DNA from 2 places in the Microbulbifer hydrolyticus genome. Region 1 is predicted to be linked to the other one. Evidence: predicted binding sites of a transcription regulator. Region 1 holds the regulator's gene; the other holds the start of a gene.
What was found. Region 1 encodes sigma-54, which starts transcription at its own class of promoters, with help from an activator protein. Its sites were predicted from a motif close to TGGCACANNNNTTGCNNT; they were not measured.
Positions count from the first base shown of each region.

Region 2: a site for sigma-54 is predicted at 2,351-2,368, ahead of GTQ55_RS04595 (formate/nitrite transporter family protein). Genes of this name have one in related genera too.

Region 1 covers NZ_CP047491.1:3,098,176-3,102,707, forward strand. The annotation lists gene lptB (LPS export ABC transporter ATP-binding protein) at 86-811, shown strand; gene GTQ55_RS13300 (RNA polymerase factor sigma-54) at 1,044-2,519, shown strand; gene hpf (ribosome hibernation-promoting factor, HPF/YfiA family) at 2,687-2,980, shown strand; gene ptsN (PTS IIA-like nitrogen regulatory protein PtsN) at 3,036-3,497, shown strand; gene rapZ (RNase adapter RapZ) at 3,597-4,457, shown strand; gene GTQ55_RS13320 (HPr family phosphocarrier protein) at 4,498-4,532, shown strand, end outside.
Region 2 covers NZ_CP047491.1:1,094,621-1,099,152, forward strand. The annotation lists gene GTQ55_RS04590 (bifunctional protein-serine/threonine kinase/phosphatase) at 1-1,048, opposite strand, end outside; gene GTQ55_RS04595 (formate/nitrite transporter family protein) at 1,266-2,114, opposite strand; gene GTQ55_RS04600 (nitrate- and nitrite sensing domain-containing protein) at 2,611-3,969, shown strand; gene GTQ55_RS04605 (hypothetical protein) at 4,007-4,249, opposite strand; gene GTQ55_RS04610 (hypothetical protein) at 4,218-4,532, opposite strand, start outside.

The DNA of each region.
Region 1 (4,532 bases):
TCCCACTGAGGTCACAAGCGCAAATACCCGAAAAAATTACCAAGCTGGAGCCGCAATGCCGCTCCACTAGATACCGGAATTCGCCATGCCGACGCTCAAAGCGTTACATCTCGCCAAGCAGTACAAAAAGCGCAAAGTCGTCCAGGATGTCTCCGTGAGCGTATCCAGCGGCCAGGTCGTTGGACTGCTGGGCCCCAACGGCGCAGGTAAAACCACCTGCTTCTACATGATTGCCGGACTGGTTCAGGCAGACGCGGGACAGGTGCTGATCGACAGCGAAGACATTACCGGCTTCTCCATGCACGGCCGTGCTCGCAAGGGGATTGGCTATCTTCCGCAGGAGGCGTCGGTGTTTCGCCGCCTGTCGGTGGCCGACAATATTCTCGCCATCCTGGAAACTCGCAAGGACCTCAGCAAGAGCCAGCGCAAAGAACAGCTGGAAGCCCTGCTGGAAGAGTTTCACATCACCCATATCCGCGACAGCCTGGGCATGGCGCTGTCTGGCGGCGAGCGCCGACGTGTGGAGATTGCGCGCGCCCTGGCCACCAACCCGGCTTTTGTCCTGCTCGACGAGCCCTTCGCCGGCGTGGATCCTATCTCCGTCAACGATATCAAGCAGATTATCCGCCATCTGCGCGACCGGGGTATCGGCGTCCTGATCACCGACCACAATGTGCGCGAAACCCTGGACATCTGCGAGACCGCCTATATCGTCAGTGAGGGCCATATTATCGCCTCCGGAAACCCCAGGGACGTCGCAGAAAACAAACAAGTGAAAGATGTCTATCTGGGACATGAGTTCACCATCTAGGCAGATTCAGGTATTTTCATCTGCCCATTTCCCTTTTCTTTAGGCAGTCATCATACCTAACCCCCCTGTGACCGGAGTCTCAAAATTTTTCGGCACGCTTATTGCTTAACCCGCCCCTTGTGTTCCGAATTGCCCCGCGGTAGTCTGCAGGAAATGAGCTTTACGCCGCCGCTTCAAGCATCAAATTTGTCGCGGCGGGCCAACGCCAGATTTTTCTGCCGGCAACCCCCATATGAAGCAGTCACTCCAGTTAAAACTCGGCACACAGCTGACGATGACACCGCAGCTGCAGCAGGCTATTCGTCTGCTGCAATTGTCGACGCTGGATCTGCAACAGGAAATCCAGTCGGCACTCGACAGCAATCCGTTGCTGGAATCGGACTTCGATGAAAATGCCGGCGAGTCCCATCAGGACCAGAACACCCCCGCCAGCTCCGAAGGACAGGAGCGGGAAACCGCCGAGCGCGAAAGTGCCCGCGAGGCCCAGAACGAATCCTCCGCTGACGGCGAATGGAACAGCGAAATCCCGGATGACCTGCCGGTAGACACCCGCTGGGACGACATCTACACCAGTGGCAGTTACAGCGGCGGCGACGGCGAAGACTATGCGCTCGAGCAACGCAATGCCGCTTCAGAGAGCCTGCAGGATCACCTGGTGTGGCAGCTGAACCTGACCCCACTGACCGATATCGACAAACTGATCGGTGAGGCCCTGATCGACGCCATCGCCCCCAACGGGTTCCTCGACGCGGACCTCGACGAAATGGCTGCGGCCTTCGGGGTCGACACGGACGAAGTGCAGGCGGTGCTGAAGACCATTCAGCAGCTCGAACCCGCAGGTTGCGGGGCCCGAGACCTGCGTGAGAGCCTGCTCCTGCAGCTGCGCCAACTACCCGAACACACCCCCTGGCTCGCTCAGGCCCAAACTGTTGTGGGCCAGCATCTCGATCTGCTGGGCAAACGGGACTTTCGCCAACTGAGTCGTCGCACCCGCCTGAGCGAAGCACAGCTCGGCGAGGTCATGCGCCTGATCCAGACCCTCACCCCCTACCCAGGTGAAGCATTTGGCGGCGAAGAACCCCAGTACGTGGTGCCCGATGTGATTGTGAGCCGCAAGCAGCATCGCTGGGTGGTGGAACTGAACCCGGAAACAACGCCCAAGCTGCGCATCAATGATACCTACGCCTCACTGATCAAGCGCGCTGACAATTCCAGCGACAACAACTACCTGCGCGATAATTTACAGGAAGCGCGCTGGTTCCTGAAAAGCCTGCAGAGCCGCCACGAGACACTGCTGAAAGTGGCCAGCTGCATCGTGGAAAAGCAGCAGGGCTTTTTCGAACAGGGGCCAGAAGCGATGAAACCCATGGTACTGGCCAACATCGCCGAGACCATCGGCATGCACGAGTCCACCATCTCCAGGGTTACAACTCAGAAGTACATGCTGACTCCGCGCGGGGTTTTCGAGCTCAAGTACTTCTTCTCCAGCCATGTCAGCACCGACTCCGGCGAGGATGCTTCCTCCACCGCCATCCGCGCCCTGATCCGCAAACTGATCGACGCCGAGCAGCCGCGCAAACCCCTGTCTGACAATAAGATTACCCAGGAGCTCGACTCCCAGGGCATCAAGGTGGCTCGCCGCACGGTGGCCAAATACCGCGAGTCCATGGGTATACCATCTTCCAGCGAGCGGAAACGACTGATATAGATAGATCAGTCACAAAATAGGGCTGTTCAACACTACCCCGGTCAGTTTCTGGGCAACCAATAGCCAGACATTGAGTGTATCCTTCCATTCTGGCGCACTTCCTAGTAGGGTTGCCGCCCTGTGCGGGGGTGCAGCCCAATTGTGTTGTACCCGATGAGGAGAAATCCATGCAGATCAATATCAGTGGCCACCATGTAGACGTAACTCCGGCCATTCGCGATTACTGCCAGACCAAACTGGACAAGCTCTCCCGCCACAATGACCTGATCACCAATACCCAGGTCATCCTGTCCGTCGACAAACTTATCCAGAAGGCCGAGGCACGGGTTCACGTGAACGGAAACAAGGATATCTTTGCCGATTCGGAGTCAGAGGACATGTACGCAGCGATCGATTCGCTGACTGACAAACTCGACCGGCAACTGCTGAAACACAAAGAAAAGTTACGCAGTCACCGCTAGTCGTAACACAACCCAGGTTACCGGCTGGCCTGTACCGCTAGATCATCAGTAAGTTATGACATTGGAAGCATTACTCTCTCCCCGCCTGAGCCTTTGCCATCTGGCGGGGAGCAGCAAGAAAAAGCTGTTACTCAACATCGCCCAGGCGATCTCAGAACAATACCCCGATCTGGATTCCGATACCGTGTTCAACCAGCTGGTAGCCCGGGAACGCCTGGGCTCCACCGGTATTGGCGAGGGTGTTGCCATCCCCCACTGCCGCCTGCCCGGCTGTGAGCAGCCCATCGGCGTTCTCTGTACTACCTCTCCCGCCGTAGATTTTGATGCCATCGACCGCCAGCCGGTTGACCTGCTTTTCGCATTGCTGGTTCCTGAAGACTCCGAGCAGGAGCACCTGGACACATTGGCGGAAATTGCCGCCCTGTTCAGCGACAGCCGCGTACGCGAAAAGCTGCGTGAAGCCACCACCAGCGACGACCTCTACGCACTGGCCATAAACAGCGCCGCCGCGGCATAATAGCTATCGCGTGTACTGGCGGCACCCCGTTGCCGGCCGTGCTCAAGTTAGCCATCCCGGCGGTACATCAGCCCCGGTATCAGCAAGGAGTGCTTGTCTATGCGACTGGTCATAATCAGCGGCCGCTCAGGCTCCGGTAAAAGCTCGGCCCTGCAACTGCTGGAAGATGTTGGCTTCAACTGTATCGACAACCTTCCCGCGAGCCTGCTGCCCGAGCTGATCCGGCGAGTCGCCGAACAGCCTCCCCAGGAAAACACCCAGCTCGCGCTCGGCATCGATGCCCGTAACCTCTGGCATGATGTTCGCCAGGCCCCCAAGGTCATCAACGACCTGCGCGAAAGTGGTATCGACTGCGATGTCATCTACCTGGATGCCCGCTCACCGGTTCTGGTACAGCGCTTCAGTGAAACCCGCCGCAAGCACCCCCTGAGCGACAGTCACACGCACCTGCTGGAAGCACTCAATCGCGAAAAGGAGCTCCTCGCCCCGCTGGCATCCATGGCCGACCTGGTCATCGACACCAGCAGCCTCAGCCTGCACCAGCTGCGCGACCAGGTGAAATCCCGCGTGGTGGGCAAGGATTCACCGGGCATGGCGATCCTGTTCCAGTCTTTTGGTTTCAAACACGGTGTTCCGGTCGATGCCGACCTGGTCTTCGATTTGCGCTGCCTTCCCAATCCCTACTGGATTCCGGAGCTGCGTAACAAGACGGGAATGGATCCCGAGGTCGCCGAGTTCCTGCGCTCTCACGAGGAGACCGAAGAAATGCAGCGGGACATCACCCGCTTCCTTGAGCGCTGGCTGCCCTCCTATCAGCAGAGCAACCGCAGCTACACCTCTGTGTCCATTGGTTGCACCGGTGGCCGCCACCGCTCGGTGTATATGGTTGAACAGCTCGCAAAGACCTTCGCCAGCCAGTTCGAAAATATCCAGATTCGTCACCGCGAGCAGCAGAAGTAAGTCCCGAGCAAGCAGAAGAACAGCCCAAAGAATTCAGCCCATGCAAAAAAGCCGCATCACCATCATTAACAAACT
Region 2 (4,532 bases), 2.0 Mb from region 1:
CCACCTCCATGGCGGTATAGACAAAATTGCGCGGGCGGTGGGTGGCCGCTGCGCGCACCACATGGGCGCTGTTCACGCGCCGTGCGACCCACTCCTCCATCAACAGCCTTTCCAGGTAGGCCGGGTCATCGGAAAGGTCGATGGATGGCGTTTTCAGGATAACCCTGGCACAGCTGGTCTGATCGACGGCGAGATACACATGGCTGCGGCTGCTCGCGTGAATCTCGCGCTCGATGGTGTAGCCATCGAACTCGTCACCGCTTTTAAGGATTGGCGGTAGTGGCAGGCTCCCTGCCTCCTCGATCAGGTCCGGTGTGGTTTCTGGCAGAGAGGTTACTCGCACCAGCTGTACGGTGAGGTTGTCGTTACTGCCGTTGGCGAGCGCGGCGGTCACCAGATTCCTGGCTGCGGATTCCAGGTTGCCATCACACTGCTCCAAATGTTCCATCAGGCTTTTTTGCGACAGTGATTCGTGCACGCCGTCGGTGGTGAAAATAAACAGGTCGCCGGCTTCCAGCGGCAGGCGCCGGTAGTCCACTTCTACCTGTTGTTCGACGCCGAGGGCTCGACTCAGGTAACTGTGCTGTTCGCCGAGCCACTGGCGATGGTCGTGGGTGAGTTGTTCCAGGGAGCCCCGGCGAAGGCGGTAAATGCGGGAGTCGCCAAGGTGGAACAGGTGCGCTTCCCTGCTTTTGAAAATTGCGGCGCTGAAGGTGCATACATACCCTTTGTCCTTGTCGTAGCGGTAGGGGCTTTGTCGGGTCTGGCCATAGAGCCAGGCGTTGGTGGCCTTGAGCACTTGCTCGGCCGCATTTTGGACACTCCAGCCGTCGGACGTGCAGTAGTAATCGTCGAGAAAACTTTTCACCGCCGTTTCGCTGGCGATGGCACTGACGCTACTGCTACTGATGCCATCGGCAATGGCAAAGGCGGCTCCCTTCAGTCCCAGTTGCGGCTCCGGCGGCAGACGCGCGCCGCAGCTGTCCTGATTTTCTGTCTTTAAACCTGCGCTGGTATGTTGGCCGGCTTCTAGGGTGAGGGAGGTCATAGGTCGTATCGGGTTTCGTAGTTGCCGGTATCCGGAAAGTTCTGTGGCGGCACCGCTACCGGGTATAGCCTTGCAAGACACGTCGTGAACCCATCCATGGGGACTCTTCTAAAACGTCCCTGTTTTAGAAGGTCTTGCAAGGCTATACCCGGCATCGGCGCCTTAGCGGAAACTACTCCAGCTGTCCACAAAGGCCCGAATAGTCCAGGGGGCGATATCAGGCCAGCGCCTCTTTACCCGGCTTGGCGGCAGCAGCCGTCAGCTGACGCTTGGGCGCAGTTTTGTAGTGGGTGCTGTACAGGGTGAGACCGGTAAAGGCGAGGCCGCCTACCAGGTTGCCCAGTGCCGTGGGAATCTCGTTCCAGATCAGGTAATCCATTACCGAGAAATCGCCGCCCATCATGATCGCGGTGGGGAACAGAAACATGTTTACTACGGAGTGCTCGAACGCCATAAAGAAGAACAGCATGATCGGCATCCACATGGCGATGACCTTACCGCTGACATTGGTAGAGACCATCGCACCAACCACACCCATGGATACCATCCAGTTACACAGCATGCCGCGCACGAAAATCGTGAACCAGCCGGCGGTGCCGTATTCGGCGTAGCCCAGAGTACGTGCTTCACCCACGGAGGCCAGCTTGGTTCCCACAGCGCCCGGGTCGGTGTTGAAGCCCATGGTAAATACCCAGGCCATCATCACTGCAACGGTCAGCGCACCGGCAAAATTACCGGTAAAAACCAGGCCCCAGTTGCGCAAGATGCCGCCCCAGGTGACGCCGGGGCGCTTGTCGAGCCACGCCAGCGGGCAAAGTACAAAGACCCCCGTGAGCAGGTCGAACCCCATCAGGTACAGCATACAGAAGCCCACCGGGAACAGAATGGAACCAATCAGATGGGAGCCGGTGGTTACCGCGATGGTTACTGCGAACACTGCCGCCAACGCGAGAATGGCGCCGGCCATATAGGCCCGAACCAGGGTGTCGCGGGTCGACATGAAAATTTTGGATTCCCCCGCATCGACCATTTTGGTCACGAATTCGTTGGGAACGAGATAAGCCATAGTTATCACCTTGTTGAAGTTTGAAGACCGGTTGTCCACCTGTGCTGGCTAGCCGGTACGCGCACTGGTTAAAAATGCGTGTACCAGCTATTCCGGGGCACAAAAAAAGCGCCCACACAGTCCAGCCGAAGCCGGAAAGTGATGGACGCCTTTATCCAGTAAGTCTGTTTGTAAAGGGCCTTTAGCCCCGCAGGACTTGCGCAAACCCCCTGCACAAGATCCCTACATCAAAGTTAATAGCAATCTCGGTGCCAACTTTTATCCAGCGGCGCTATGGGATCTGAACGGGCGATAACGGGGCAAGAACTTATGTCGCTGGCGTAGATAACTACGGCGATGCACAGCGGCTGCACTGTCGCGGTGCATTTGCGCTGTGGTAGTGCAGGGGGCGTGGCCATTCATCGGCACCGGGATATTTTTGAGGGGGCATGTTCCCGGCTGGAATATTTATTGCTGGAACAGGGGTATCCACCATTCTTTGCCGGGAAGTGCCGTTATGCCCAAGCACAGTGAAGATGCAGAAAAATTCCTGCTCGCCGCCAAGCGCTCCGAAATCCGGGCGCTGGAGCGTCTGGCGGAGAGTTGTGAACTGGTAACGACCGTATCCGACCTGGTCCATCAGCTGCAACGGGAGCGCGGAATCAGCAATATCTACCTGGTATCCGCCGGGTTCCGTTTTTCCTCCCTGCGGGCAGAGCAGATGCAATTCAGCGGCAAAAGTGCCGATACCTTCCGGCAGTTGTTGCATGACCATTATCTCCAGGAGGGACGATGCAGCAATCCACGGGACATGCGCCTGTTGAACAGCATTGCCTACTCGTTACATGGCCTTGATGAGCTTGAGGAGCTGCGCCGGCATGTGGATGCGTTTGAAGTGAGTGCACTGGAGTCTACCGATGCATTCTGCCGCTTGATTGCCGGGCTGCTTTCGGTCGTATTTGAAGCCGCGGACGTCGCGGATGACCCCGAGGTGACCCGCCTGCTGGTTGCCCTGTTCAACTTTATGCAGGCCAAGGAGTTTTCCGGTCAGGAGCGGGCCTGGGGCGCTATCGGATTTGCGGGTAGCCAGTTTGACGAGCGCCTGCACCAGCGGTTGGAGCAACTACAGGATTGCCAGCGGCGCAGCCTGGAAGTGTTTCTCGAGTTTGCCGGGGATACCGAGCAGGCCCGCTGGCAGGCCATCGAGGACAGCGACGAAACACGCGACCTCAACCGCCTGCGTCGGGTCATTGCCGGATTGAGTAACGGCGAGCCTATTGCCGCAGAGGTAAGTGAAGTGTGGTACCAACTGGCCACCGCGCGTATTGACTCCATGCACCGGCTGGAGGACGCCATGGCAGCCCGCTTGCTGCGCGTGAGTCGCAAGCGGGTAGCGGATGCGCAATCGGAGTTGGGGCACCACTATGCACAGCTACAGAAAATGAAATCCACCGACTGGAGCCGCTTGCCGGCACTGGCGGTATTGTTTGACCCAGAAGTGCCAGGGTTATACGGCCGTGCGTCCACCGCCGGTGTACCGCCGCTGCACGGTCAGAGTCTGGCGCACTCGCTCTACGACCTGATCCGCTCCCAGGTGGCCCATATCCATCGCGTAAGTGAAGAGCTGGATGAAACCCGTCGGGCACTTACCGAGCGCAAACTGATCGAGCGCGCCAAAGGGGTATTGATGCGCAACTTGCGTCTTAACGAAGATGATGCTTATCGGACAATGCAGCAACGGGCGATGGAGATGAACCTGAAGCTGGCGGATGTGGCGGCGAAGATCATCGAGATCGGAAACCGGCGGGGAGCGCTGGATAGTGACGGGGGTAAATCCCGGCCGGCGGATGCAGCTCGCGGCGGCAGTCCGGCTTAAAATGCGGGGTGGCCGAATATGGCCCCGAGAACGTTCTTCAGAACGCGCGCAGGGCAAGGTACCAGTTAAGCAGGGTATGTGGCGCGGGGGTATTAAAAAACCGTTGCAGGATAAAACCACTGGCAAAGGCAACACCCATTGCCACCGGCAATGGGATTTTTTGTGTCTGCGCCAGAGCCTGCACGCGCTGCTGTTCCAGCAGGCTGACCGTGCTGCGCCGTTGAAGATCTAGATCCTGTCGACACTGTTCAATCTGTCTGTTTAAAGAGCGCAGTGACATCGTTGAGCGCCTCTCTTGCCTGCTTTTTGCTTTCTTCAAAGCCGAGTAATTTGCGAAGGCTGTTTATGGAAAGTCCCAGCCCACCAATAATCAGTAATTGCGACACCATAAAAATGGCGAAGCCGATATACACGGACTGAAAGAAATAGTAGCCGAGCAGCCCGAGCCCGGCACATACGCTGACAATCAGCGCGATGGCCAGGAAAAACAAAAACATCAAAAGCAAGACAATGCGCTTGCCGGCACCCAGCGTACGCTGGAATTCAAGGTGTACAAGGCGGGT